One region of the Klebsiella sp. CSG-1 genome, then DNA from elsewhere that is predicted to be linked to it. Evidence: predicted binding sites of a transcription regulator. Region 1 holds the regulator's gene; each other region holds the start of a gene.

Region 1 (7,391 bases):
CGCACATCGTGGGCTGGCAAACGGTTCCTGCCTGGCCTCATCCAACCCTGTTCATCCCGGGAGGCAACTCCCCCTACGTCACCGATGACTATCGCGATACCCTGCTCGCCCAGTTCCCACAGGCGCGGGCGCACGTCATCGCCGGCGCCGGCCACTGGGTACATGCGGAGAAACCGGAAGCCGTCCTGCGCGCCATTCGTCGCTATCTGACCGCTTTGCAGGCTTAACTGGCTAAAAACTGCCCGACCGCGCTGCAGAATGCCCGCGGTCGTTGGCGCAGCGGTTCGCCTGATGTATTATGGCGCGCTATCTGTGTCGGCTATAGCCCGGCAACTTGTTTCCCCGAAGTCACTCTGAATCATGGCAAAAGAACAAACGGACCGTACGACATTAGATTTGTTCGCAACCGAGCGTCGCCCGGGTAGACCAAAGACCAATCCGCTTTCGCGCGATGAACAACTGCGCATAAATAAACGCAATCAGCTCAAACGCGATAAAGTTCGCGGCCTGAAGCGTGTGGAGTTAAAACTCAACGCTGAAGCGGTTGATGCGCTCAACGAACTGGCGGAAGCTCGCAATATGAACCGCAGCGATTTGATCGAAGAGATGCTGATGAACCAGCTGGCAACCCTGCACAGCCGGGATAAAGCCTGAAAATCCTCAAAAAAACACTTTCATGTAGCAGAGTGTGCAGTCGGGCGTGATTGCTGTTTCCGCGCCCTCTCCTGTTCTGCTATGATTGCCGTTATCTGCGGGCATTACGCCACTACCACATCATTAAGTTTCAAGAGGTTATTTTACTCATGGCAATCATCGGCATCTTTTTTGGCAGCGACACGGGCAACACCGAGAATATTGCAAAAATGATTCAGAAGCAGCTTGGTAAAGATGTTGCTGATGTTCACGACATTGCCAAGAGCAGCAAAGAAGATCTGGAAGCCTACGACATCCTGCTGCTCGGCATTCCGACCTGGTACTACGGTGAAGCTCAGTGCGACTGGGATGACTTTTTCCCGACGCTGGAAGAGGTCGACTTTAACGGTAAACTGGTTGCGCTGTTTGGCTGCGGCGATCAGGAAGACTACGCGGAATACTTCTGTGACGCGCTGGGCACCATCCGCGACATCATTGAACCGCGCGGCGCCACCATCGTTGGCCACTGGCCGACTGCGGGCTATCATTTTGAAGCTTCTAAAGGCCTGGCGGATGACGATCACTTCGTCGGTCTGGCTATCGATGAAGACCGCCAGCCGGAGCTGACCAACGAACGCGTGACTAAGTGGGTTAAGCAGGTCTCTGAAGAGCTGCATCTCGAAGAAATCAAAAACGCCTGATGATTGTGCGGCGTTACCGTTAAATTTCGCCGCATTAATAGATAGAAGCAATCAAACTAATAGCTACAAGTTTTTAACTTTTAATCACATATCTGTACAATGTCCTCTGATTTAACGAGGTCAGGTGACGCAGTTTGTAGCTGGGACCTCGTTTTTGACAGCATACAAGGCCCGATACTTGCAGTTTTCATTTAACGATGGCAGTTCTATAATGAGACGCATTGCATCGGGTGATTCTCTGTATTACTTCCGCTGATGGAAGTAGATCGTTTAGCAACAGGACAGATTCCGCATGACTGACAACAATACCGCATTAAAGAAGGCTGGCCTGAAAGTCACACTTCCACGATTAAAGATCCTGGAAGTCCTGCAGGAACCGGATAACCATCACGTCAGTGCGGAAGATTTATACAAGCGCCTGATCGACATGGGTGAAGAAATTGGTCTCGCTACTGTTTATCGCGTGCTGAACCAGTTTGATGATGCTGGCATTGTGACTCGTCACAACTTCGAAGGCGGTAAATCTGTTTTCGAACTGACCCAGCAGCACCATCACGATCACCTTATTTGCCTCGATTGTGGCAAAGTGATCGAATTCAGCGATGAGTCTATCGAAGCGCGTCAGCGTGAAATCGCCCACCGCCATGGCATCCGTCTGACCAACCACAGCCTGTATCTTTACGGCCACTGTGCGGAAGGCGACTGCCGCGAAGATGAACATGCACACGACGCGCTGGAAAAGTAATTTCCCACCGCGCGGACCGCAAAAAGCCAACCTGACGGTTGGCTTTTTTTATGTGCAAACGCCTACCCTTTTCTGCGCGCGGTATGCTCGTCGAGAGCACGAGTAAACTGTTCCTCATCCCACCGGTTTGCCAGCGCTTCCCGCACCAGAGTCTGTTGGGTTTTCGGGACCATTCCACCTAATGGCGGGTCGGTATCAAGATTGGTGGGGAATGAGTAGCCCCGGGCAGCCACGGCAATCAGCGCCTGAAAATCGCCCGCGCGATATTGTCCGTCCTGAAGCTGGGGATAGATTTTTTTCAACACCAGCTCATGGTTCACATCTTCCATCGGGACGCCGAACGCCGAGGAGATCTGCAAAAGATTAGCGGTGCGAACATGATCAGTCGTCGTGTTGTTCCCGGCGGCATGAAACAACGCCGGGTTAAAAAACAGCCCGTCGCCTTTTTGCAACGGCAACTGAACATAGTGCTGGTTAAAGTAGTCGACGAACTCCGGCTGGCGGTAGGCCATATAGCCGAGCTCATACTGATGCGAAAACGGCAGCAGGCGCGTAGGCCCTGACGCCAGCGGCATATCGCTGTGCGCAACCGCCCCTTGTAACGTCAAATACTGCGACAGAATCTGCGCAGGGATGGGAAACTCGGCAACAAACTCGCCCTGCTGAAAGCCGAGATGATAATCGCGATGGGGCTGCTGCGCTTCGCCGCCAGGGCGTACCTGGTTAACCTGAGCGGTCATTCGCCACGCAGGTCCCAACCACGCCTGACAAATTAACCCAAGCATTTCATTAGCATAGTAGTCGCAGAAGGTCTGCGGGCTACGCTCCGCCAGCTTTTGTAACGCATTCCAGATCCGGCCATTGTTCCCCGCGCGAGAAAAGTGGTCAGCCTGAACCCGGGTGCGAGACTCATCGGCCATGATGGTTTCAAACACCGCCGAAGCGCGGTCGATGACATCCATATCCTGATAAAGCCCGCGTACCACCAGCACGCCGGGACCGTAAGAGAGCCCCTGATGTAGCTCGCTTAATACCGCATGTTTATTGGTCGCCGCGACCTGCGCTAACACGTCATGGTCGTAAATCAGAACTTCCTCAGCGACTTCGCTGACCAGCGGATAGTCTTGTTTGTTCACCTGCTGCTGACAGAAGATGTTGAAATCCTCAACTGAGGCCCGATCGGGTCGGACAAAATATTGCGATGTCATGAGTAGCTCCACGGGGTAAGGGTGCCAGACGGCGGTTATTTTTTTGTTCAACGTCTCGAAAACGAACGTTGTTAAGAAATAACTTAGCAGCTAGACTCCACATCAAGAACCTCAAAAACACCTCATAAAAACCTCATGTGATCGATGGCAAAATTTACCCAAAAGCAGATAGCCGCTCAGTCAGGACTGAGTCTCGCCACGATCGACCGGGCGCTACATCATCGGGGGCAGGTACACCCGCAAACGCTGCATCGCATTCAGCAGGCTCTGGCCGATCTGGAACTGCTGCAAAAGTCCGGGCTCGCCCAGGGAAGAACGATCTATTTCGATGTCATCATGCATACCCCTGAACGCTTTAGCGAGCTGGTCAGGGAGGCGCTCAGCAGCCAGTTAGCCAGCTTTAACCCCTTTCGCATTCAGCTCCGCTTCCACTGTTACGAGGACATCAGCGAGCGAGAGATGAACGCGCTGCTGAAAAAATGCGCGCTCAGCAGCCACGGCGTGATTTTAAAGGCCATGAACTCCCCCTCGCTGGTTTCCACCATCGACGCTTTGCTCAAACGCCGCGTGCCGGTTGTCACCATCGTCACCGACATTCCGTCCAGCGCCCGTCTGCGCTACATCGGCATGGATAATGTTGATGCGGGCAAAGCCGCGGCATTTTTGATGTCAAAGTGGCTGGGCGCCGACAGCACTCAAATCGCCGCCGTCACCGGCAGCAATGATTTCATCGGAGAGCGGGAGCGTATTGCCGGATTTATCTCGGGAATTGAACAGTTTGCCCCGCGCAACAGCATCAATGTCGTCGCCGGCGGACTAGGCATTGACCATCAGATGTACGCCTGTCTGTGCCAGTACCTTGATGCTCATCCGCATACCGAAGCGGTCTATACCGTCGGCGGCGGTAACGCGGGGATTATCCGCGCCTTCGCCGAGAGAAACCGACGCATAAAGACCTTTATCGGCCATGATTTTGACCGGGAAAACCGGGCACTGATGCAGGCGGGGAAAATCGATGCGCTGATAGAACACAATCTGCAGCTGGATGCGCAGACCGCATTCCGCTCTTTGCTGGCCTTCCACGGTTTTATCCCTGAGGGCGACTCGCTCAAACCCTATTCACGGATCAACATCATCACCCGGTTCAATATGTATACCTGAAAGGAAGATGCGCAGTCGGTGAAGAGTGCGCATCCACATCGCCTCAGCGGTATGCTGGCGTGACCCACAGCGACCCCTGCTCATGGCTGTCGACAACCGCCTCGACAAACGCCACGCCTTTAAGACCATCATACACCTGCGGTACCGCGGCCCCCGTCAGGCTGAGCGCCTGCTGCGCCTCACGGCTATGCAAGGCTGCGGCGAAGCCGCTGTAGAGGTTGCTGAACGCCTCGATATAGCCTTCAGGATGGCCCGGCGGCGTGCGGGTACGCGCTTGCGTGAGCGCATCCAGATCCGCGCGCCCGCGCTTAATGATTTGCGTCACCCCTTCTAACGGAGTGAAAACCAGTTCGTTGGGCTGCTCCTGGGACCAGATCAAACTGCCTTTTTCGCCAAATACCCGCAGACGCAGCGCGTTGGCGCAGCCGATCGCCACCTGCGAAGACCACAGCATTCCACGCGCGCCGCCTTCATAGCGGATCAGCACATGGGCATTATCATCCAGAGCACGGCCTTCAACGAAAGTGGCTAAGTCAGCCAGCACGCTCTGCGCCTTCAACCCTGTGACATAGCCCGCCAGATGATAGGCGTGGGTACCGATATCGCCAATCGATCCGCCGCGGCCGTTTTTCAGCGGATCGACCCGCCAGGCCGCCTGCGGGTTATTCTTCAGTTCCACGCCGGTGGCCATCCACTCCAGCGGATATTCCACCTGTACAGTACGTACCTTGCCGAGCAGACCTGCCGCGATCCGCGCACGCGCCTCCACAACCATCGGGTAACCCGAATAGGTATAGGTCACGCCGAGGAAGCGCCCGGTTCGCGCCACGATCTCCTGCAGCGCCTCCGCTTCCGCCAGGGTGGTGGTGAGCGGCTTTTCGCAAATGACATCTATCCCCGCTTCAAGGCAGGCGCGGGCTATCGGGAAATGGGTAAAATTCGGCGTACAGATAGCGATGATATCGACACCATCCTCGCGGGCCGCTTCGGCGGCAACCATGCTCTGATAGTCGGTATAGGCACGATCCTCGGCGATCAAATTGTCGAGAGCAAACGCCCGTCCCCTTTCCGCATCGACGTCAAATGCGCCGGCCACCAGCTCGTAGCGATCGTCAAGCCGGGCGGCAAAGCGATGAATTCCGCCGATATAAGCCCCCTCTCCGCCGCCCACCATTCCTAAGCGAATACGCCGTCCCTGCAAAGTTTGTCTGCTCATTTTGCCCTCTTATAGTCCGAGAATGCTTCGGTTTACCGAACGATCGGCATAGGATTTACAGAAATCATCAAAGGATTGATCGGTCACCTTGATGATGTGTTCCGCGATAAACTGCGCCCCTTCCCGGGCGCCATCTTCCGGATTCTTAAAACAGCACTCCCATTCCAGAACCGCCCAGCCGTCAAAGTCATAACCGGTCAGTTTTGAAAAGATCGCCCCGAAGTCGATCTGCCCGTCTCCCGGTGAACGAAAGCGTCCCGCCCGGCGACTCCACGGCTGATAACCGCCGTAGGCGCCGGTTTTGCCGTCCGGGCGAAACTCGGCATCCTTAACGTGAAATGCTTTAATGCGCTCGTGGTAATGGTCGATGTAGGTCAGGTAATCCATTCCCTGCAAGATCAGATGGCTCGGGTCGTACATGATGTTGCAGCGCGGGTGGTTGCCGGTTTTTTCCAGAAAGCGCTCAAAGGTCAGCCCATCATGAAGGTCTTCGGTGGGATGAATTTCGTAGCACAGATCGATGCCTTGTTGGTCAAAGGCATTGAGGATCGGCGTCCAGCGGCGGGCCAGCTCGGTAAACCCCTCTTCAATCAACCCTTCCGGCCACTGCGGATAGGGGTAGAGATAGGGCCACAGCAGGGTACCGGAAAAGGTGACATGCTTCGTCAGGCCCAGCCGCCGTGAAGCTTTTGCCGCCAGCAGCAGCTGCTCGCTTGCCCACTGCTGGCGCTCCCGGGGATTATTGCGCAGCGCCGCCGGGGCAAAGCTATCGGCAGGCAGATCGAAGGCCGGATGCAGCGCCACCAGCTGTCCCTGCAGGTGGCTGGCGAGGTCGGTCAACGCCAGCCCGTGTTCATCGAGGATGCCCAGCACTTCATCGGCATAGGTCTGGCTCTCCGCCGCGCGCTCAAGGTTAATCAGGCGCGCATCCCAGCTGGGAATCTCCACCCCTTTAAACCCTTTTTCCGCCGCCCAACCGGCGATCGCGTTCAGAGAATGAAAAGGCGCTTCATCGCGAGCAAACTGCGCAAGAAAAACGCCTGGACCTTTCATCGTAAGCATAAAAACTCCGTCATAAAATGTGCACTTGTGAATATCACCAGTGCACTCATTGACCGTCGGACAATCCATTATTAATGGTTCATGAATTTTTGATAATTTTCTGGGGTAATTAACTGGAAGGGGATAAATTCAATATCTTTTACCTTTTCCCCTTTCGATATTTTCTCAGCCATATCGACGGCCCCGAAGGCCTGGGCTTTGGCATCCTGAAATACGGTCACGGTCATCATGCCGGTTTTCATGGCCTGCAGGCCATTATTTCCGCCATCGGTCCCACCCACCAGAATATCTTTACCCACCTTCATGCCATTACTTTTAATGGCCATCGCCGCGCCGATGGCCATTTCATCAGCGTTAGCAGAAAGAATATCGATTTTCTCGCCGGTAAGTATCCAGTTATTCATCAGATTCATACCATCTTCACGCATCCATTTCGCGGTATCTTCGAGCACCACATGCATATTCGGGTGTTTAGCAATCACCTCTTTCGCCCCCTGGGTTCTGAAACGGGTAGCGTCATTGTTTAACAGCCCTTTCATAATCGCGACGTTGACGCTTTTGCGATCCTTCACCATGTCAGCGAGATACTGCATCTGCATGCGTCCGGCTTCGATCTCGTCGCTGCCGATATAGCTTACGCCATCGCCCATTTTCGAATCAGAGGG
Region 2 (7,391 bases), on a different contig from region 1:
AGCGACCAGTTCAACAGCCTGCAGGAAAAGCTGATCGAGCGTTTTTCCGAGCTGCGCGAACAGTTTGGCTTCCAGCTGCTGCATATGGCCTGCTGTCGCGATACCGAAGAAGATCGCGGTACCGTTCAGTATCTGCAGGACTGTGCCGCAGAAGCGGGTGTGGCCACCGAGTTTCTGTATATCGAAGATATCGGCCTGGGTGAAAAAGGTCAGTTTACCGACCTGCAGGATCAGGTGATTGGCAACCTGTTCAAGCTCTACCCGTGGGAGTATATGCTGCGCGAGATGTTCTCCACCAAACTGGAAGACGCGGGCGTACGCTGGCTCGAACCGGCGTGGAAGAGCATCATCTCGAACAAAGCTCTGCTTCCGCTGCTGTGGGAGATGTTCCCGAACCACCCTAACCTGCTGGCGGCTTACTTCAGCGAAGATGCGCATCCGGAGATGGAGAAGTACGTCATTAAGCCGATCTTCTCCCGTGAAGGGGCTAACGTATCGATCGTGGAAAACGGCAAAGTGCTGGAAGCGGTTGAGGGTCCATACGGAGAAGAAGGCACCATCGTGCAGGAGTTCTATCCGCTGCCGAAGTTTGGCGACAGCTATACGCTGATCGGCAGCTGGCTCATCAACGATCGGCCAGCCGGGATCGGCGTACGCGAGGATCGGGCGCTGATCACCCAGGATCTGTCGCGTTTCTATCCGCACATTTTCGTCGAATAAGATTTGCCCCGGCAGCGCTGACGCCTGCCGGGGTTTTTCCGCTATCTTCTACGCCCCAATCAGCACCGACAGCATGCTCAGCGATCCCATCTCCATCCCTTCCACCGGAATAGATATCGGCTCTTCGCCGTCCCAGGTACCCAGAACGTAGAGCAGCGGCAGGAAGTGCTCCGCCGTCGGATTAGAAAGCGATCCGCCCTCATGCGCCAGATAGTTCACCAGCGGATGCTCTGCAGCCGGTCCCTTCCAGCTCAGGTTGGTTTTGACGTAGTCATTAAATGATTCCGCCCACGGGTAAGGCGTGCTCTCGCCATGCCAGCGTGCCGTTCTCAGGTTATGCACCACGTTACCGCTCGCCACCAGCATGATGCCTTCATCACGTAGCGCGGTCAGCTTGCGCCCCATCTCCAGATGCCAGGCTGCCGGTTTGGTGCTGTCGATGCTCAACTGCACCATCGGGATGTCCGCATCGGGATACATTTTTATCAGCACGCCCCATGATCCATGATCGAAGCCCCAGGCTTCTTTATCCAGGGTCACAGGCACCGGCGCCAGCAGCTCAACCAGACGCTGCGCCAGTTCAGGTGAACCAGGAGCCGGGTAATGCGTATCGTACAGCGCCTGCGGGAAGCCGCCAAAATCGTGGATCGTCTTCGGCGTTTCCATGGCCGTTACCCCGGTACCGCGAGTAAACCAGTGCGCAGAAACCACAACGATAGCTTTTGGCCGCGGCAATGTTTCGCCCAGCTGCCGCCAGGCGCGGGTATAGATGTTATCTTCCAGCACGTTCATCGGGCTGCCGTGGCCTAAAAACAACGCTGGCATTCGGGTACGGGACATGGTGATATCCTTAAACAGAGGAATTGTGATGCCTTCACATTACGCGTTTTTGCGTCAGGATAAACTCAGATAAGCATGATGATGATCGTCAGAAAATTTGAATGTAATTCGCTGTAAAGGGTCGCATCTCCCTCTCGTCGTGAGCTGATAATCTGGATATCATTAATGATAATCATTATCAAAGGAAATGAATAATGTCGTCACCCTTAATATTGACGCTGCTGGCGGGTAGCGCCACATTCATCGGGGCTATTTTTGGCGTGCTGGGCCAGAAGCCATCCAACCGGCTGCTGGGATTCTCCCTGGGCTTTGCCGCGGGCATCATGCTGCTTATCTCACTGATGGAGATGCTGCCCGCTGCGCTGAACGCGGAGGGCATGTCGCCGCTGCTCGGTTACGGTATGTTTGTCATCGGCCTGCTGGGCTACTTTGCGCTCGACCGTATGCTGCCCCACGCGCATCCACAGGATCTCATGTCGCCAGGTATGCCGCGTCCGCGTAACCTCCGCCGAACCGCAATGTTATTGACTCTGGGCATCAGCCTGCACAACTTCCCGGAAGGGATCGCCACCTTTGTAACGGCCAGTAATAACCTTGAGCTGGGCATGGGCGTCGCGCTGGCGGTCGCTTTACACAATATTCCCGAGGGGCTGGCGGTGGCCGGCCCGGTTTATGCCGCCACCGGTTCACGGTATAAGGCCGTACTCTGGGCCGGGCTTTCCGGTATGGCGGAGATTCTCGGCGGCCTGCTGGCCTGGCTGATCCTCGGAAGCCTGGTGTCACCCGTCATGATGGGCGCCATCATGGCAGCCGTTGCCGGGATCATGGTGGCGCTGTCGGTCGATGAGCTAATGCCGCTGGCAAAAGAGATCGATCCGCAGAGCAACCCAAGCTATGGCGTACTGTGCGGCATGTCGGTGATGGGATTAAGTCTGGTTGCGCTGCAGGCAATGGGCATTGGCTGATGGCAAAAACAACAAAGCCCACGCAGAGGTGGGCTTTGCTATGACGCGGGGCCAGAATCAGCTGGCTTTGCGCTCATGTTCGCGGCGATAGGCCACCAGATCTTCAATGGTCACCACGGCCATATTATGCTTCTGCGCGAACGCAATGCACTCCGGCGCGCGCGCCATCGTACCATCGTCGTTGGTCAGTTCACACAGCACGCCAGCCGGCTTAAAGCCCGCCAGCGTCACCAGATCGATGGTCGCTTCAGTATGACCACCGCGGGTCAGCACGCCGCCCGGCTGCGCACGCAGCGGGAAGACATGGCCTGGACGGTTGAGATCAGAAGGTTTAGCGCCGTCGGCAATGGCCGCGCGCACGGTGGTCACGCGGTCAGCGGCGGAAACACCGGTGGTGACGCCTGCTGCAGCTTCGATGGTCACGGTAAAGCCGGTGCCGTATGCGCTGGTGTTGTTTTCCACCATCATCGGCAGGTCAAGCTGCTTACGGCGTTCATCGGTCAGGCACAGGCAGACAATGCCGCTGCCGTGGCGAATGGTCAGCGCCATCTGCTCAACGGTCATGGTTTCGGCGGCGAAAATCATGTCGCCTTCGTTTTCACGGTCTTCATCATCAAGCACCATCACACCGCGGCCTTCGCGCAGTGCATTTAAAGCGTGTTCCACACGTTCAAAAGCGGTACCAAAAGAGGAAAGGAGCGTCTGATTCATGGTAAATAAACCTCATTAAAATTATGGTTACCAGAATCAGGGCAGTCTTAGGAGCGCCGGTTTAGCGGCAAAAGTCAACGCAAGCGGATCGAAACCCGACTGAGCCGTTACTCTCTCCCATCCGGACTTTAACCGTCGGCCCCGGAATTACACCGGATCTGCTGACCTTTCTGCTTTCACAGAAAGCGCTCGCGGGCTTTCAACGCTATGGTTGATTTACCGCCGGTGGGGAATTTCGCCCCGCCCTGAGAATAAGCGAGATCACTATAACGCTATTGATTATCATCGGCAATGCATAAGCTTCAAACATTTCTGGTTTATAGGTAGCGTCGATCGCACTACAATGAGCGATAAATCGACCAGAGCAGGAAACCACCATGATTGACCCGAAAAAAATTGAACAAATCGCCCGCCAGGTCCATGAATCGATGCCGAAAGGCCTTCGCGATCTTGGGGAAGATGTCGAGAAAAAGATCCGTCAGGTACTCCAGTCGCAGCTGACCCGCCTGGATTTGGTCAGTCGCGAAGAGTTTGATGTGCAGACGCAGGTGCTGCTGCGCACCCGCGAAAAATTGGCGCTGCTGGAGCAGCGAATCAGCGATCTGGAAAGCCGCGCGGCCGCCCCGACCGTCGAAGAAAAGCAGTAAAAAAACAACGGGCCGTCAGGCCCGTTGTTGTATCAGTGTTCCAGCTCTGGCTCCGACGCCGCCTCTTCACTGACCTGACGGCAGTAGAGCTCATACCGTTGGCAAAACCATTCACGCTGAGCTTCATCCATATTGCCGACAATGGCCTGCAGATCAACGGCATGACCTTGCGCATACATTCTGGCGAAACTCAGGGCCAGAAAATCAAAGTTCTTCATTGAATACAGTTCGTGATGATTCATCCGCATACTCCTTCAGCCGTGTGTGTTCTGATTGGTCATATGCTTTCTACTGACTTCAGTATTTATACTTACGCTAACGCTTTCTGTACGAAAAATGCGCTCAGATCGCCTGTTTATTGCGCTGAATCATCTCTGTCATCAATAAATAAAAAAAGCCGGCGATCTTACGATCGTCGGCTTTCTTTGTCGGGCGTTATCCGGGGTTCTTCAGCCGCACGATACACAGCCCCGATCTCCCAGAACGCCCGCCCGGCGTCACAAATTACTTCCCGCTGTCTTTCTGGATCTTCTTAATGATGTTGGTCGTAGAGCAACCATCTTCAAAGTTCAGCACCAGAACGTCGCCGCCGTTCGCCCAGACTTCCTCGCTACCCGCGATATCTTCCGGCTTATAGTCGCCGCCTTTGACCAACAGGTCCGGCAGAATGCCGGCGATGAGGCGCTGCGGCGTATCCTCTTCAAATGAGACGACCCAGTCGACGGCTTCCAGCGCGCCGAGCACAATCATGCGCTGCTCCAGCGGGTTAACCGGACGAGACTCGCCTTTCAGACGTTTGGTCGACGCATCGCTGTTGACCGCAACGATCAGCCGATCGCCGAGCTTACGCGCATTAGCCAGATAAGAAACGTGGCCCGCATGCAGAATGTCAAACACGCCGTTGGTCATCACCACTTTCTCGCCGCGCTTACGCGCCGCCGCAACGGCCTGTTTCAGCTCGTCTTCGTTCATCACGCCGAACCCGGTCTCCGCGCGCCCGCGCACGGCGTTTTCCAGCTCGATAGGTGACACGGTGGATGTCCCCAGCTTGCCGACCACCACGCCAGCCGCCGCGTTGGCAAAGTAGCACGCCTCTTCCAGAGTGTTGCCGGAGGCGAGCGTCGCCGCCAGCACGCCAATCACCGTATCGCCGGCACCGGTGACGTCATACACTTCTTGCGCCTGAGTCGGCATATGCAGCGGCGGACGGCCCGGCTGCAACAACGTCATCCCCTGCTCGGAGCGGGTCACCAACAGTGCGGAGAGTTCGAAATCCGCAATAATTTTCAGGCCGCGTTCGACAATGTCGGCTTCGTCTTTGCACTTGCCTGCTACGGCTTCGAATTCGGAGAGGTTCGGCGTCAGCAGCGTGGCGCCGCGATAGCGTTCAAAATCGGTGCCTTTCGGATCAATCAGCACCGGTACGCCAGCATCGCGCGCCAGCTTAATCATGGTCTGCACGCTAGCCAGCGCGCCTTTTGCATAATCGGACAACACCAGCGCCCCGATGGTACCCAGCGCCTGCTGAATACGGTCATGCATCGGCTGCGGATCGACGCCGGAGAATCCCTCTTCGAAATCCAGGCGAATCAGCTGCTGGTTGCGCGACAGCACGCGCAGCTTGGTGATGGTCGGGTGAGTCGGCACGGAGACGAAATCGCACTTCACGTTGACATCCGCCAGCGCCTTACTGAGCGCACGCGCGGCGTCATCAATTCCGGTCAGGCCGACCAGACGGGAAGTCGCACCGAGAGAGGCGATGTTCATCGCCACGTTTGCCGCACCGCCGGGACGCTCTTCGATATTTTCCACCTTGACCACCGGTACCGGGGCTTCGGGGGAAATACGGCTGGTGGGACCATACCAGTAGCGGTCCAGCATGACATCGCCAACCACCAACACTCCTGCACGTTCAAACTCCGGCAGCGTTACTTTCATGACTCTCTCCTGCGAGATACAAACTTTGCGCGCGATAATAGCACACCCGGTTTTTTAGTTAAGCCATCAACCACTTCTGCCAGTTGGCGCTCACCTGCTGACGTTCATGGGTAAAGGCGTCCGGGGCGACGTTCCCCGGCTGTTCCTGCAAGGCCAGATGATGCAGCGCATCGCGCAGCGTGGTGTACGCATGGGTCAACGCCCGCGCTTCTTCATCATCCATAATGTCGTTTTGCGCCAGCAGTTCCAGAATGCGCACGTTATCAGACCAGCGCGTCAGCTTCGGTTTATCGTGCGCATAGCGTAGGACCAGATACTGGGTAATAAATTCAATGTCGGTAATGCCCCCGGCATCGGCTTTAATATCAAAGCGATCCCGGTGCTTATTGCCGAGATGCGCGCGCATCTTCTCCCGCATTTCCCGTACTTCGGTCTGCAGCGTCTCCCCTTCACGCGGGGTGCTGAGAATATCGCGCCGGATAGTATCAAAACGCACCTGCAGCTCAGGATCGCCATAGACCACGCGGGCGCGCACCAGGGCCTGATGTTCCCAGGTCCAGGCTTCATTTTTCTGATAATCGGCAAACGCATCGGTCGTGGTGACCAGCATACCCGCGGCGCCGGAGGGACGTAAGCGAGCATCCACTTCGTACAGAATCCCCGAGGACGTGCGGGTGCTGAAGAGGTGCATAATGCGCTGAGCCAGGCGCAGATAGAACTGGCGCCCGTCGATTTCGCGCTCCCCGTCGGTCATCACCTCCATCGGACAGTCATGCAGGAACACCAGGTCAAGGTCAGAACTGTAGCCCAGCTCCCAGCCCCCCAGTTTACCGTAGCCGACGACCGCAAAACCACGCCCCTGACGGTCATGCAGGTGCGTCGGCTGGCCATAACGCGCCACCATCTGCATCCACGCCTGCTGGACCACCGCATCAATCATCGCTTCGGCCAACCAGGTTAAGTGATCGCTCACTTTCATCACCGGCAGCGTACCGGCGATATCGGCAGCGGCAATATGCAGCAGCTGTGCCTGCTTAAACTGGCGCAGCGCCTCCAGCTGCTGCTCTTCGTCCTCTTCCGGCACGCGCAGCAGATACTGGCGCAGCTCATCGCGATAGGCATCGGTCGCCGTCGGTTGATAGAGGGTATTGGGATCCAGCAGTTCATCCAGCAGCAGCGGATGGCGCGCCAGCTGACTGGCAACCATCGGCGAGGCGGCGCAGAGGCTAATCAGATGTTTCAACGCGCCGGGAAACTCGCTGAGCAATTCCAGATAGGTGGTTCGGGTGACGATACCGGTCAACAGCGGCGTAATCCGCGCCAACGGCACCGGCGCATCGGCCCGCGAGCACACCTCGCTGAGCAGATGCGGCATCAGTTGATCCAGCACCTGGCGCCCGCGCGGGCCGATAGTGCGTTTATCCAGCTCTTTACGGAAATCGGCAATCAGCGCCAGCACGCTGCGACGGTCGTCATCCGCAAGATGGGCCAGCGCCGGGCTGGCGTCATCCTCTTCCAGCGCATCCTGCCACAGCTCGCGCCAGTACTCCTCCAGCTGCTCATCCGGTGA
Region 3 (7,391 bases), on a different contig from region 1:
GTGGAACTGGATGATTCGCGCCGCCTGATAGCTGCCGCCGGTTGCCCATTCCGGCTCACCCTGATCGGCGGTCACCCATACCACTTCATCCATCAGCGCCTTATCGGTGCTGACAGGGTTCGCGGTGCCGTCTTTAAAGCCCAGCAGGTTAACCGGCGTCTCTTTGCCTTTACTCCGCGCGGCGCTATCGGAAATAAACCCTTCACGCTTCCAGCGGACGCTGAGCAGATCCGGCGTATGTTTAATCACATCGCGCAGCGCATGGATAACCGTATCCTGAGTATTGGCACAGATTTGCAACAGCAGATCGCCATGGCAGAGCGCCGCATCCAGCGAATCGTTGGGGAAGCGGGTCATTTTTTGCAGCTTTTTCGGCGCCTGGTCCGCTAATCCATAGCGCTCATCAAACAGCGAATGGCCAACCGACACGGTGACGGTCAGGTTATCCGGGGAGATCCACGCTCCGAGGATCCCCGAATCCATCGGCGGCAGGCGCGGATTGGGCGTGTCCGGCGCCGGCCCCCCTTTGGTCAGAAAGGCAATGCGCTGAGTCAGCAGACGAAACAGACGCTCCAGGTCCGCTTTATCGCTGGCCAGCACATCAAAGGCCACCAGCATCATCGATGCCTGCTGCGGCGTCAGCACGCCGGCCTGGTGCTGCCCGTAAAAAGGCTGCGCCTCGGCCCGCGCGTCCGGCGACAGCACACCCGGAGAGCTGTTGCTCTTCGCCGCGTGTGCCACCGGACAGCCGCCGGTAATAGCCAGCGCGCCGCCAAGCGCGCCGATCCCTTTTAATAATCGACGACGTGAAGGCTCATTCACGTCAGATTGCTTCTGTTCTGCCATCGACTTAGTCCAGCCCAAGGATCCCGCGCAGCTGAGACAGATCTTCCGCCAGCGTGGTGATCGGCCCTTTTAACGCATTACGATCCGCATCCGTCAGCTTGTCATACGTTTCGAAGCCGTCTTTAGTGCGGTATTTGCTGAGGATAGCGTCAACTTTCTTGAAGTTAGCATCCACTTTCGCCAGCAGCGCGCTGTTCTCTTTTTGCAGCTGCGGGCGCAGCAGGTCAACAATCTTCTGCGCGCCGTCGATGTTCGCCTGGAAGTCCCACAGATCGGTGTGGCTGTAGCGATCTTCTTCGCCGCTGATTTTGCTGGCCGCGACTTCTTCAATCAGGCCCGCCGCGCCACCCACCACTTTCGACGGCGGGAACGCCAGTTCGCTGATGCGTTTTTGCAGTTCAAGCACATCGCTGTTCAACTGGTCGGCATACTTTTCCATCCCCTTGACGCTGTTGTCGCCAAACAGGGCTTTTTCCAGACGGTGGAAGCCGGTGAATTTCGGGTCTTCGGCTTTTTTCTCGTAATCGTCTTCACGCGCATCAATACTGCCGTCCAGATCGGAGAACAGTTCTGCGATCGGTTCAATGCGCTCGTAGTGCTGACGCGTCGGAGCATACAGCGCTTTCGCTTTTTCAATATCGCCCGCTTTCACCGCGTCGGTGAAAGCTTTCGTGCCGCTAACCAGCTGTGCGGTTTCCGCCGTAACGTAGGCTTTATAGGCGGTGATCGCCTCGCCAAGGCTTAACAGCGCATCGGCTTTCGCCGCATCTTTGGTGGCGGCGCCGGTCACGATCAGCTTGCCTTTCGGGTTGGTCAGCAGACCGCAGGTCATGTCGTATTCGCCCGGCTGCAGGTTCGCCGTCAGCTTTTGCGTAAAGCCTGGCGCAATGTTCTCGCGCTCTTCCACGACCATCACGCCTTTGAGAATCTCCCACTCCAGCGCTTTCTGACTGTGGTTTTGAATAATGAACTGCGTTTTCCCCGCTTTCACGGTGACGTTCATCGGCTCACACTGTTTGTCGTTAACGGTGACTTTTACCTGCGGGATATCCGCAGCCTGAGCGTAGAAGGCAGAGCTGAACAACGCTGCGACGGCAAGCTGCAGCGCATTACGGCGAAAATGAATCATCATGATCATCCCTTTCGGTAAGTATGTTGTAACCATAATCCTGCGGCGCCCTACTTAAGCGGAGCGGTGCGCGAGGTTGCTGTATTGTTACGCGGCGGCAGCGCAAACAGCACCAGCGCCGGAATCAAATAGATAAAGTAGACCGCCACTTCACTGACGGTAGGCGTCTCCTGGTAACCGAAGATCCCTTCGAGCAGCGTGCCGAAAAGCGTGTGGGTCGACAGCACGCCGCTCAGGTCAAACGCCACGTCCTGGAAATGGTTCCACAGACCGGCTTCATGAAAGGCGCGAATTGCCCCGGCAGCCAGCCCGGCCGCCACCAGCAGAATGAACAGACTGGTCCATTTGAAAAATACGCCGAGGTTAAGGCGGATCCCGCCCCAGTAAAGCAGGAAGCCGAGGACAATCGCGGTAGCCAGTCCCAGCATCGCCCCGAGCGGCGGCCAAATTCCGACATCCTGCTGGAATGCCGCCAGCAGGAAGAACACCGACTCCAGCCCTTCCCGCGCGACGGCGAAAAAGACCATCATGATCAGCGCCCAGCCGTGATGATTACCGCGCTGCAGAGCATTATCCACCGCCTGTTCCAACTGCTGCTTCACGTTGCGCGAGACTTTACGCATCCAGAACACCATCCAGGTCAGGATGCATACCGCCACCAGCGCCACGATGCCTTCGAACAGCTCCTGTTCCCGCTGGGGAAACTCGCCGGTCGTTTCGTTGATAAAGATCCCCAGGCCCAGGCACAGCGCCGCCGCCAGGATTACGCCAATCCACATGACGCCAATCCAGCTGCCGCGCTGGGTGCGTTTGAGATAGCTGGCAATCAGGCTGACAATCAGCGCCGCCTCCAGCCCTTCGCGTAACATAATGAGAAATGGAACAAACATGCCGACACCCTTCAATGTGAATCGCAGTCAGTGGATGCAAAGATAAGTAAATATTTCTGATAGTGATTATCATTACAATAATCAGAAACACAAGTGAAATGTAGAGAGTTTGGTGACGAGTTGTAAATTAATTGCTGTAAAATAATCACTTAGGGGACTATCTGTCTGCGTCGCGTTCGGCCAGTCGGCGCGGCGGTTTTTTCGCTGCAGATATTTACCAGGTTGACCGGCTGTGGCTAAATAGCGGCCTTATTGACCTGCGAAATGAACAACATGACACAATTCTTGCACTTCCTGCTGGCGCTGGCGGTTATCCTCGGCCTTGCCTGGCTTGCCAGCTATGACCGACAAAAAATCCGCGTTCGCTATATTATCCAGTTAATTATCATTGAAATTGCGCTGGCATTCTTTTTCCTGCATGCCGAAAGCGGTCTGTGGATAGTTAAAAATATCTCTGGTTTTTTCACTTCGCTGCTCGGCTTTGCTGCCGAAGGCACCAACTTTGTATTTGGCGGCATGAGTGAAAAAGGGATGGCGTTTATTTTCCTTGGCGTGCTGTGCCCGATTGTCTTTATTTCGGCGCTGATCGGTATTCTGCAGCACTGGCGCATTCTGCCTGTTTTCATCCGCGTGATTGGCACCCTGCTCTCCAAAGTCAACGGCATGGGTAAACTGGAATCCTTCAACGCCGTCAGCTCGCTGATTCTCGGCCAGTCGGAGAACTTTATCGCCTACAAAGGCGTGCTGGGCGACCTCTCCTCACGTCGGCTGTTCACCATGGCAGCCACCGCGATGTCCACGGTATCGCTCTCCATCGTCGGCGCCTATATGAGCATGCTCGATGCAAAATATGTGGTCGCGGCGCTGATCCTGAATATGTTCAGCACCTTTATTGTGCTGTCGATTATTAACCCGACGCGTCCGGGTAGCGAAGAAGAGATTAAGCTGGAGAAGCTCCACGAATCACAAAGCTTCTTCGAAATGCTCGGGGAATATATTCTTGCCGGCTTTAAAGTAGCGATGATTATTCTGGCGATGCTGATTGGCTTTATCGCCCTGATCAGCGCCATTAATGCCCTGTTTGCCACGCTGTTTGGCCTGAGCTTCCAGCAAATTCTTGGCTATGTATTCTATCCGCTGGCCTGGCTGATTGGTATTCCGCTCAGCGATGCGTTGAACGCCGGAAGTATTATGGCAACCAAGCTGGTGGCCAATGAGTTTGTGGCGATGATTGAGCTGCAAAAAATTGCCGCCGGCATGACTCCGCGTGGACTGGGCATCCTCTCGGTCTTCCTGGTCTCTTTCGCGAACTTTGCCTCCATCGGCATTATCGCCGGGGCCATTAAAGGGCTGAACGAACAGCAGGGCAATATCGTCTCCCGCTTCGGCCTGCGTCTGGTCTACGGCGCCACGCTGGTCAGTCTGCTTTCCGCCAGCTTTGCCGGCCTGGTGCTATAAGAGATACGGCGGGGACTTCCCCGCCGTTTTTTCAGAAGTGAACGCAGACCGGTTGGTCAACGCGCATCACCGACTCCTGGGCAAAGCGCGATTTATAGAGGTTACGTAACGCCTCGATCCCCTCTTCGCTGCCACCGTCCTTACCATGAATCAGCATCAGCGCTTTGCTCTGCTCGCGGGCCACGCTGCCATCATTCCCCAGCCACTGGCCTCGGGCGTCAAACACCGTTAATCCCTCACGAAAACGCGGCGTGACGTCGCGGTCAACAAACTGCTGCCACTCCTGGGGGGTGATATCTTTACCCGCCGGGCGGCTTAAACCGAAATAGAGCGTGGTCTGCACCATCGCATTCTCTGCCGGGCATACCGCTGCCGTGGCAACCGGCGTACTCTTCTTCGCCGGTGCCACGCAGCCGCCAAGCAGCCCTGCCATCACCAGCACCAGCGCACCCTGTCTGAACGTCATTTTGCTATCCTCATTGTTTTTTGTGCCCCCGATATCAGCGTATTTTCATGGAATTAGCAAGAGGTGGGAGCCGTGCCGGGCGCCTGGCCGGCTTTCAGCCACAAAAAAGCCCGCTGAGCGCGGGCTTGATTAACCGGTCGTGAGTTTACTCGGCGGTAGCCGGTGTCGGCGGAGCCGAATGATAATGGGCGTCCGCTTCGGCAAAGCGTTGCTGCATGGATATCGACGGGGCTTTGCCCAGCAGGCTGAAGACCACGATGCCCAGACTGCCAAAGATAAAGCCAGGGATGATTTCATACAGGCCCAGCCAACCGAACTGTTTCCAGACAATCACCGTCAGCGCGCCAATCACCATCCCGGCCAGCGCCCCGTTACGCGTCATCCGCGACCACATCACCGAGAACAGTACGACCGGACCAAACGCGGCACCGAAGCCTGCCCAGGCGTAGCTCACCAGACCCAGCACGCGGTTGTTCGGGTTTGCCGCCAGCGCGATGGCGATCAGCGCCACCACCAGGACCATCGTCCGTCCGACCCACACCAGCTCTTTCTGACCGGCGTTTTTGCGCAGAAACGCTTTATACAGGTCTTCGGTAATCGCGCTGGAGCACACCAGCAGCTGACAGCTCAGGGTGGACATCACCGCCGCCAGAATCGCCGACAGCAGAATACCGGCAATCCACGGGTTAAACAGGATTTGCGCCAGTTCGATAAACACGCGCTCGGAGTTCTGATTAACCGCGCCGGCCAGCGCCGGGTTATTATTGAACCATGCAATACCGAAGAAACCGACCGCCACGGCACCCGCCAGGCAGAGAATCATCCAGGTCATACTGATGCGACGTGCGTGAACGATACTGTGGTGCGAATCCGCCGCCATAAAACGCGCCAGAATATGCGGCTGGCCAAAGTAGCCCAGGCCCCAGCCCATCAGCGAAATAATCGCCACAAAATTCAGTCCTTTGAGCATATCGACATTTTCAATGCTCTTCTGCTTGATCACTTCCAGCGATTCACCAAAGCCGCCAACGGAAATAATCACCATCACCGGCGTCAGAATCAGCGCAAAAATCATCAGGCTGGCCTGTACGGTATCGGTCCAGCTTACCGCGAGGAATCCGCCGACGAAGGTATAAATAATCGTCGCCGCCGCACCGGCCCACAACGCCGTTTCATAGCTCATGCCAAAAGTGCTTTCAAACAGACGGGCACCGGCAACAATCCCGGAGGCACAATAAATGGTGAAGAACAGCAAAATAACCAGCGCCGAAATAATACGCAGCACGCGGCTTTTATCTTCAAAGCGCCCGGTAAAATAATCCGGTAAGGTCAGCGCATTATTATTTACCTCGGTGTGTACGCGCAGACGACCGGCGACCAGTTTCCAGTTAATCCATGCGCCGAGCGTCAGACCAATGGCAATCCAGCTCTCGGAAATACCGGAGAGAAATATTGCGCCGGGCAATCCCATCAGCAGCCAGCCGCTCATATCGGAGGCGCCGGCAGAGAGCGCCGTCACAAATGGCCCGAGACTGCGGCCGCCGAGAATATAATCATCAAAGTTTTTTGTCGATCGCCAGGCAATAAAACCGATCAGTACCATGCCAAATATATAAATAATAAAAGTCACCAACATGGGGGTGCTAATAGCCATGTAAAATCTCCAGATTCTTTTGTCGACAACGTCCTGCTTTGTCATTTTATTCCACTACCGGAACGGGGTAGTGGCACAAGGATTGTATTGGGCGACCGTATCCTGACGGAAGCGTCGGCATTTCACAAACGATTTAACACAGCATTTACACTAATTTTTGTCCGTACCAAACTTCATTTTGTTATAGGTTGCACTCTCTCACGTTTTTATTGGTTGCACCTTGTAAAACTGTTAACTGACGCATAAAAAACCCCAGCGCAGAAAGGTTAATTTTCCGTTACATCCACCATCTCAATTAACAACTCACTCATTTCTCAGCTTGCTACACAGGTCACGATTAACAAGGTTGCACAAAGTTGCAACATAGTAGATATTTTCGCGTAACCGCAAAAAAGAACAACGATTCATAACAGGAGTGATAAGCATGGGCACCACCACCATGGGTGTTAAGCTTGACGACGCGACGCGTGAACGCATCAAGTTCGCCGCGAGCCGTATTGACCGCACGCCGCACTGGCTGATTAAACAGGCCATTTTCAACTATCTGGAAAAGCTGGAAAACGACGAGACGCTGCCCGAGCTGCCGGCCCTGCTTGCCGGCGCCGCCAATGAAAGCGATGACGTCAGCAGCCCGGTCGATGAGCCGTGGCAGCCATTCCTCGAATTTGCCGAGCAGATTCTGCCGCAGTCCGTCACCCGGGCCTCGATTACCGCCGCTTACCGCCGGGCAGAAACTGACGCCGTCCCTATGCTGCTGGAGCAGGCGCGCCTGCCGCAGCCGCTGGCTGAACAGGCGCATAAGCTGGCTTATCAGCTGGCGGAGAAACTGCGTAATCAAAAAACCGCCAGCGGTCGCGCCGGCATGGTGCAGAGCCTGCTACAAGAGTTTTCGCTCTCTTCACAGGAAGGGGTGGCGCTGATGTGTCTGGCGGAGGCGCTGCTGCGTAT
Region 4 (7,391 bases), on a different contig from region 1:
GTTCGGTCAGCGAGTTTTGCGATTACACGGTGATGGTCAAAGGCACCGTGTTGGCCAGCGGACCGACGGAAACAACCTTTACCGCTGCCAACCTCGAACTCGCTTTCAGCGGCGCGCTGCGCCACGTGGTGCTCAGCGGCGGAGAAGAGCAGATTATCACCGACGATGAACGGCCGTTTATCAGCCGTCGGACGACGGGAGGAGAAGGATGAACTGGCTAATCGAGCCCTTCGGCTATCAGTATATGCTGAATGCGATGTGGGTATCGGCGCTGGTGGGCGGCGTGTGCGCCTTTCTCTCCTGCTACCTGATGCTGAAAGGCTGGTCGCTGATTGGCGATGCCCTCTCCCACTCCATCGTACCGGGCGTGGCGGGAGCGTATATGCTCGGCCTGCCCTTCGCCGTCGGCGCTTTTCTCTCCGGAGGACTGGCGGCGGGCAGCATGCTGTTTCTCAACCAGCGTTCGAAGCTCAAAGAGGATGCCATTATCGGTCTGATTTTTTCGTCGTTCTTCGGTATCGGGCTGTTTATGGTGTCGCTCAACCCAACCTCGGTAAATATCCAGACCATTATTCTCGGCAATATCCTGGCGATCGCCCCGGAAGATATTATTCAGCTGGCGGCCATCGGCTCGATTTCAATGGTGATTCTGCTGCTGAAATGGAAAGACCTGATGGTGACCTTTTTCGATGAGAGCCACGCCCGATCCATTGGCCTGAACACCACCGGGCTCAAGCTGTTGTTCTTCACGCTGCTGGCCGCCTGTACCGTGGCGGCATTACAAACCGTGGGCGCCTTCCTGGTCATTTGCCTGGTAGTCACTCCGGGAGCGACCGCCTGGCTGCTGACCGACCGCTTTCCACGCCTGCTGGCGATTGCCGTCGCTATTGGCAGCCTGACCAGTTTTTTCGGCGCCTGGCTGAGCTACTATCTGGATGGCGCAACCGGCGGCATTATCGTCGTGGCCCAGACCTTGCTCTTTCTGGTGACCTTTGTCTTTGCTCCCAAACATGGCCTGCTGGCCAACCGCCGTCGCGCCAGGGAGGGATCATGCTGCTGACCACGCTTCTCGAACCGTTCCAGTTTTCGTTTATGGTCAACGCCATGCTGGTGGCAGCCATCGTCGCCATTCCCTGTGCGCTGCTGTCGGTTTTTCTGGTGCTGAAAGGCTGGGCGTTGATGGGGGATGCCATGAGCCATGCGGTCTTTCCCGGCGTGGTGGTGGCCTATATTGTCGGGATCCCGTTCGCCATTGGCGCCTTTGTTGCCGGGCTATTCTGCGCCATCGCGACCGGCTATCTCGACGATAACAGTCGCATCAAGCGCGATACCATTATGGGTATTGTCTTTTCCGGGATGTTTGGCGCCGGGCTGGTGCTGTATGTCGCTATTCAGTCCGAAGTCCATCTCGACCATATTCTGTTTGGCGATATGTTGGGGATTTCCGCCAGCGATATTGGGCAAACGTCGACGATTGCCCTGGTGATTGCGCTGATTATCGGGCTAAAGTGGCGCGACTTTCTGCTACACGCCTTCGATCCGCATCAGGCTAAAGCCAGCGGATTACGCTGCGGCCTGCTGCACTACGGACTGCTGTGCATGATTGCCCTGACCATCGTGGCGACGCTCAAAGCGGTGGGGATTATTTTGTCAATCTCGCTGCTGATTGCTCCCGGGGCCATTGCTCTGCTGCTGACCCGGCGTTTTATCAGCGCGCTGCTGCTGGCGGTGGCGATTGCCGTGAGCTGTTCGCTGGGCGGCGTGTGGCTATCGTTTTACCTTGATAGTGCCCCGGCGCCGACCATCGTGGTGTTGTTTACCGCGCTGTTTATTATCACCTTTGTCTGGACGTCGGTTCGCGACAATCAAACCCAGGCGACGTCCGCAGAGACCCCGGGTAGCGGCTGACGCCTTACCCGGGCGACCGAACCGCCAGACCGCACGCATTGTCGCCCGGCTAAGCGCTGCGCAAGCCGGGAAAGCCACCGCTACTTTTTAGGCCGGTATTTTTCCGGAAGCTCCGGCACGGGACGCCGGTCATCAATCAGGTGGCGAATCGTCAGAATCGGGTGACGCCAGAGCATTCGCGGCCCCGCCCAGCGCATGATCTGCTTCATTTCTTCGCGTTTTGCCGGCTGGTAGCAGTGGACCGGGCACTGCTTACAGGCCGGCTTCTCTTCGCCAAACACGCATTTATCCAGCCGCTTATCGGCATAGGCGTTCAGCGCCTGGTAATGCTCCACGTCAGCCTGCGCGTCCGGGCAGCGGCGCTGATAGAGCGAAATCATGCTGCGGATAGTCTTTTTTTCCCGGTCGATGCGTTGACCCGCCATTGCGCTTCCCCATCAATAAAGATGCAAAAATAATACACCTTTATGACCTCTGGCGCAGCCGTTTTCCCCTCTCGCTTACGCCGGGTCGGCAGACTTATCGAGGTGGCCCAGCGACTTCTCGGGGAAACAGACATCCCGTACCCGGCGCTTGAGTTCAGCCGCATCCGGGAAACCCTCATCCTGCTTGCGGTCCCAGATTTGTACGTCGTCGACGGTAATGGTGAAGATGCCGCCGGTGCCCGGGACCAGCGTGACCGAGCCGATATCGGTACTGAACGTATGCAGCAGCTCCTGAGCCATCCAGCTGGCGCGCAGCATCCAGTTGCATTGAGAGCAGTAGTTGATCGTAATCGCGGCTTTGTGACTCATGACTTTCTCGCTGTATCTAAAAGGGCTGATTGTAAACAAATTGCAGATTAAATGGGGAATACATGATTATTTTGTTGCAAACGATAATACCTATCATTACCATTCGCAATCAATAATCATGGAGAAACAGAGTCCGCTAACGGAAGCAACGGGACTCACCTGCAAATCTGGAAGTAACGCGTGAGCCGATACTAATAATTATCAAGGCGTGGCTACTATGTACAAATCCACTCAATCACCGGCCTGGTTTAAGAAAAGCCTGCTGGTGACTTCGTTGCTTGCAGCAATCTATCAGACGACCGCCGGGGCAGCTGATACCACCGCACACACCACCACCAGCGACACCTCATCGGATAGCTCCGAGCAGATGACCGTCACCGCACCCGCTCCCCTGCTCAAAGCCGGCAGCGAACATTCGGTCAGCGCGCAGGAGCTACAGGACAAAGGGGCCAAAGATTTTGGTTCCGTCATGCGTTACGAACCGCTGATCGGCGCGACCGGCGCCAGCGGCGGCTCGGGTAATGGTAAAAGCGGCTTCGACCGCGGCGGCTATACCGGTTATAACATTCGCGGGCTGGAAAGCAACCGCGTCGGGATTGATGTCGACGGCATCGCGCAGCCGGATGCGACAGGGCGCGGCTACGTCGGCCGTGCCGGCCTGAATACGTTTGGCATCGGTCGCGATTACATCGACCCGTATATGTACGGCAGCATCGATATTCAGTCCGGTGCCACCTCGACTGAAACCGCCAACACCTCTATCGGCGGCAACGTCTCCTTCCAGCCGAAATCTGCCGATGATTATCTGCGCCCGGGAAAAACCAGCGCCTTCGGCTACCGGAGCGGCTACGACTCTGCCGACCGCAGCTGGCATAACGGCGTGACGGTGGCCGGCGGAGATGAAACCCTACGCGGCATTTTCGTCTACAGCCGCCGCGACGGCCAGGAAACCCAAAATAACAGCGATAAGATTGACGCCTATCCGGCCAACTGGCACTCCGATGCCTTTATGGCCTCCGGCATCTGGCAGCCAAATGATGAACACAAGCTGACCAGCACGCTCGACTACTACCATAAAACCAACCACACCCACTTTGACAGCTGGGATAGCAGCGGCAACAGCATCATTGGCGATGCCAACCAGACCAGCCAGACTCGTCGCTGGGGCATCAGTCTGAAAGACGACTGGACGCCAATGAATGACTATCTCGACAGTATGTCGACCAAAGTCTACTACCAGCACACCGAGGCCCATGACTGGACCTGGATGCCGGACAGCACCACCGGATCGATGGAAACGGTCAACTCTGACTACGATACCGACACCTGGGGTATTCAGACCGCGCTGGCGAAATCCATTGGTCGCCACGACCTGAGCGCCGGGCTCAACGCCAGCACCACCAAAACCCAGCGCCCGTTCAGCCAGTCGCCGGTCCCGAGTATCTACAGCGAGATCATGCAGCCGGAAGCCGACAGCCGGGGCTACACCCTTGGCGGCTTCGTTCAGGATAAGATCAACTTCGATCTCGACAGCCACAACTTTGCGGTGATCCCGGGCGTGCGCGTGGTGCATCAATCCACCAAACCGGAGAATCTCGGCGATCTGACCACCAACAGCAGCGTGCTGACGGAGTCCTCCGTCGCCAGCCTGTACGGTAAAAACTCCGATACTCAGGTGCTGCCGTCCCTGACCTTCCAGTACGATATCACTCCGCGTACCATGACCTACCTGCAGTATAAACGCGGCGCCGAGTTCCCCAACGCCAGCCAGCTGTACGGCTCCTGGAACCTCGGCTCCAGCTACGCCGGACGAGCGCAGTATGCGCTGATTGGTAACACCGATCTGAACACGGAAACCAGCGACAATTTCGAATGGGGCTTAAAAGGCGAAGTGGTCGAAGGGATCACGATGCGTACCGCCCTGTTCTACAACAGCTATAAGAACTTCATCGCCTATAGCCGCTACACCCGTTCCGGCAATCCGGACCACTTCACCAACGTCCCGTCGAATATCTATACGATTTATCAGGCGGAAAACCGCGATAAAGCCTATATCTACGGCGGCGAAATCAGCGCCAAATTCAACTTTGGCACCTGGTTTGAAGAGGTTAACGGCCTGAGCGCGACGCTGGCCTACGGCTATAGTGAAGGGAAATCGAAATCCAGCTATCTCGGCGACAAATACATCGACCTCGACAGCGTGGCGCCGATGAAGGCTATCGTCGGCGTAGCCTGGGACGATCCGGCGAAACGCTACGGGACCGCGTTGACCGCCACCTTCGTGAAAGGTAAGCAGGCCAGCGCCACCAACCGCGAAAGCTATACCAACACGGGTTCCGCCATTACCGACTCCTCCAGCGAATACATGCGCGTGCCTGGCTACGGCATGCTGGACCTGACGGCCTGGTGGCAGGTGGCGAAAAACGTGCGTATTAACGGCGGCGTTTACAACATTACCGATCGACAATACTGGGATTACCTGAGCAGCCGCAATATTGAGACGTCGACGAATCAGGACGCCTACGATAAAGCGCTGGCGACAATGCCGGGCCGGACCTGGCAACTGGGCGTCAACGTCGATTTCTGATAGCCCGGAGAATAATAAACCCCATGGATTTCAGCATGCCAAGCGGCAGCAGCAGCGTGGGTCGCGATACGCAGACTCAGGCCGGCAGTGCAACGTCCCGTTCGCAACATGCTGAAAGACAGCGGGGATGAACCTGCTCCCCGGTCACGGCCGGGGATATTCATCGTAGAGAAGGATGTGAATCATGCAACACAACGCAAACGAACTGTGGCAGCGCTATCAGGCCGCCAAAGCGCAGGCTTCCGCTAAATATGCCCGTGATATCGCCGCTGAAATGGGCATTAGCGAAGCGGAATTAACCGCCGCTCGCGTTGGCCACGATGCCGTTCGCCTGCAGGACGACATGCGGGCAATCATCGCTGGACTGGAAAGCGTCGGCGAGACCAAATGCATCTGCCGTAATGAATATGCGGTGCATGAGCAGGTGGGCCAGTTTACCCACCAGCACCTTAGCGGCCATGCCGGGCTGGTGCTGAACCCGCGCGCACTCGATCTGCGCCTGTTCCTCAGCCAGTGGGCCTGCGCCTTCCACCTGAGTGATAACGGCCGCCAGAGCATTCAGTTCTTCGACCATCACGGCGACGCGCTGTTGAAAGTCTATGCGACGGCTCAAACCGATATGACGGCGTGGGAAGCGCTGATTGCGGGGCAGACCCATGCCGCCCCGACACCGTTGGCTATCCGCCCCGTTGATGCCCCCCGCTATGCCGCTTCCGCCGACGGCGCGGCGCTGGAAAATGAATGGCGCGCCATGACCGACGTCCATCAGTTCTTCGGGCTGTTGCGAAAATATAACCTCTCTCGCCAGCAGGCTTTCCGTCTGGTCAGCGATGACCTGGCCTGCCGCATTGACCACGATGCCCTGCCGCACCTGCTGGAAACCATTCGCGAAGAGGGCAATGAGATCATGATTTTTGTTGGCAACCGCGGCTGCGTGCAAATCTTTACCGGCGCCCTGGAAAAGCTGGCCCCGATGCGCGGCTGGCTCAACATCTTCAATACCACCTTCACCCTGCACCTGCGCGAAGACAGTGTTGATGAAGTCTGGGTAACGCGTAAGCCGACCTCGGATGGCCACGTCACCAGCGTGGAGCTGTTTGCCCATGACGGTACGCAAATCGCCCAGCTATACGGCCAGCGTAGCGAAGGCCATCCGGAGCAGGCGACATGGCGTAGCCAGGTTGACCGTCTGACGACGGAAGGACAGAGCGCATGAAACGCTGGCTGATGTTATTTGCCGCTCTTCCCCTGTTTGCGCATGCCGCCGCAGAACGCATCATCTCTCTGGGCGGCGATGTCACAGAAATCGTCTATGCCCTGGATGCACAGCAGCAGTTGGTCGCTAAGGACAGTACCAGCACCTGGCCTGCTGCCGCGCGATCGCTGCCGGACGTCGGCTATATACGCCAGCTGAACGCCGAGGGGATCCTGTCGTTACGCCCGACAATCGTCCTGGCGAGCGCGCAGGCCCAGCCTTCGCTGGTCCTGCAAAAGGTAGAGGACAGTCGGGTAAGAGTGGTTAATATCCCGGGCGGTAACGATCTGTCGGCGATTGATAAAAAAATCGTCGCGGTTGCCGACGCGCTGGGTAAGCAGGCTGAAGGTGACGCCCTGCGCCACACCGTTGCCGCACAGATAGCGCAGATCCCCACGCAACCAGTCGGCAAACGGGTGCTGTTTATTCTCAGCCACGGCGGAATGAACACGATGGTCGCCGGGCAAAAGACTGCTGCCGATGGTGCTATTCAGGCCGCCGGGCTGCAGAACGCGATGCAGGGATTCGACCATTATCGCAGCATGTCTCAGGAAGGCGTGATCGCCAGCCTGCCGGACCTGGTGGTGATCTCCGCCGACGGGCTTAAAGGTATGGGCGGTGAAGCCGGCTTATGGAAACTGCCGGGGCTGGCGCAAACGCCTGCCGGTCGCCATAAACAGGTGCTGGTGATTGACGATATGGCCCTGCTCGGCTTTGGACCGCGGACGCCGCAGGCGGTCAGCGAGCTGAGGAAAAAAGCGGAGCAGCTCCCCTGATGCGCTCCACTCTCTCTCGCCATCTGTGGTTAATGACGCTGCTGCTGGTGAGCCTGACGCTGTTCGCGACT

The links. The regulator Fur, encoded in region 1, represses iron uptake genes when iron is present. The targets are predictions, from matches to a motif close to ATAATAATGAGAACNACTATCAA.
Region 2: the regulator Fur is predicted to act here: its motif matches at 1,720-1,742, upstream of zupT (zinc transporter ZupT).
Region 3: the regulator Fur is predicted to act here: its motif matches at 2,922-2,944, upstream of efeU (iron uptake transporter permease EfeU).
Region 4: the regulator Fur is predicted to act here: its motif matches at 2,783-2,805, upstream of AC007G_RS07335 (TonB-dependent receptor domain-containing protein).

The regions. Positions count from the first base shown of each region.
Region 1 covers NZ_JBWNLD010000001.1:316,606-323,996, forward strand. The annotation lists gene ybfF (esterase) at 1-227, shown strand, start outside; gene ybfE (LexA regulated protein) at 361-654, shown strand; gene fldA (flavodoxin FldA) at 804-1,334, shown strand; gene fur (ferric iron uptake transcriptional regulator) at 1,627-2,079, shown strand; gene AC007G_RS01595 (phytanoyl-CoA dioxygenase family protein) at 2,142-3,287, opposite strand; gene AC007G_RS01600 (substrate-binding domain-containing protein) at 3,432-4,448, shown strand; gene AC007G_RS01605 (Gfo/Idh/MocA family protein) at 4,492-5,664, opposite strand; gene AC007G_RS01610 (sugar phosphate isomerase/epimerase family protein) at 5,674-6,726, opposite strand; gene AC007G_RS01615 (substrate-binding domain-containing protein) at 6,798-7,391, opposite strand, start outside.
Region 2 covers NZ_JBWNLD010000002.1:195,405-202,795, reverse strand. The annotation lists gene AC007G_RS05500 (glutathionylspermidine synthase family protein) at 1-720, shown strand, start outside; gene ygiD (4,5-DOPA-extradiol-dioxygenase) at 769-1,560, opposite strand; gene zupT (zinc transporter ZupT) at 1,755-2,525, shown strand; gene ribB (3,4-dihydroxy-2-butanone-4-phosphate synthase) at 2,583-3,236, opposite strand; FMN riboswitch at 3,342-3,493, opposite strand; gene ubiK (ubiquinone biosynthesis accessory factor UbiK) at 3,614-3,883, shown strand; gene glgS (cell surface composition regulator GlgS) at 3,916-4,125, opposite strand; gene hldE (bifunctional D-glycero-beta-D-manno-heptose-7-phosphate kinase/D-glycero-beta-D-manno-heptose 1-phosphate adenylyltransferase HldE) at 4,388-5,821, opposite strand; gene glnE (bifunctional [glutamate--ammonia ligase]-adenylyl-L-tyrosine phosphorylase/[glutamate--ammonia-ligase] adenylyltransferase) at 5,880-7,391, opposite strand, start outside.
Region 3 covers NZ_JBWNLD010000010.1:111,070-118,460, forward strand. The annotation lists gene efeB (iron uptake transporter deferrochelatase/peroxidase subunit) at 1-846, opposite strand, end outside; gene efeO (iron uptake system protein EfeO) at 851-1,978, opposite strand; gene efeU (iron uptake transporter permease EfeU) at 2,026-2,865, opposite strand; gene AC007G_RS21940 (NupC/NupG family nucleoside CNT transporter) at 3,139-4,323, shown strand; gene AC007G_RS21945 (DUF3574 domain-containing protein) at 4,355-4,789, opposite strand; gene putP (sodium/proline symporter PutP) at 4,935-6,443, opposite strand; gene putA (trifunctional transcriptional regulator/proline dehydrogenase/L-glutamate gamma-semialdehyde dehydrogenase) at 6,868-7,391, shown strand, end outside.
Region 4 covers NZ_JBWNLD010000002.1:586,702-594,092, reverse strand. The annotation lists gene AC007G_RS07360 (manganese/iron ABC transporter ATP-binding protein) at 1-212, shown strand, start outside; gene sitC (iron/manganese ABC transporter permease subunit SitC) at 209-1,060, shown strand; gene sitD (iron/manganese ABC transporter permease subunit SitD) at 1,051-1,908, shown strand; gene AC007G_RS07345 (nitrous oxide-stimulated promoter family protein) at 1,989-2,333, opposite strand; gene AC007G_RS07340 (Rdx family protein) at 2,409-2,702, opposite strand; gene AC007G_RS07335 (TonB-dependent receptor domain-containing protein) at 2,920-5,289, shown strand; gene AC007G_RS07330 (hemin-degrading factor) at 5,474-6,505, shown strand; gene AC007G_RS07325 (heme/hemin ABC transporter substrate-binding protein) at 6,502-7,320, shown strand; gene AC007G_RS07320 (FecCD family ABC transporter permease) at 7,320-7,391, shown strand, end outside.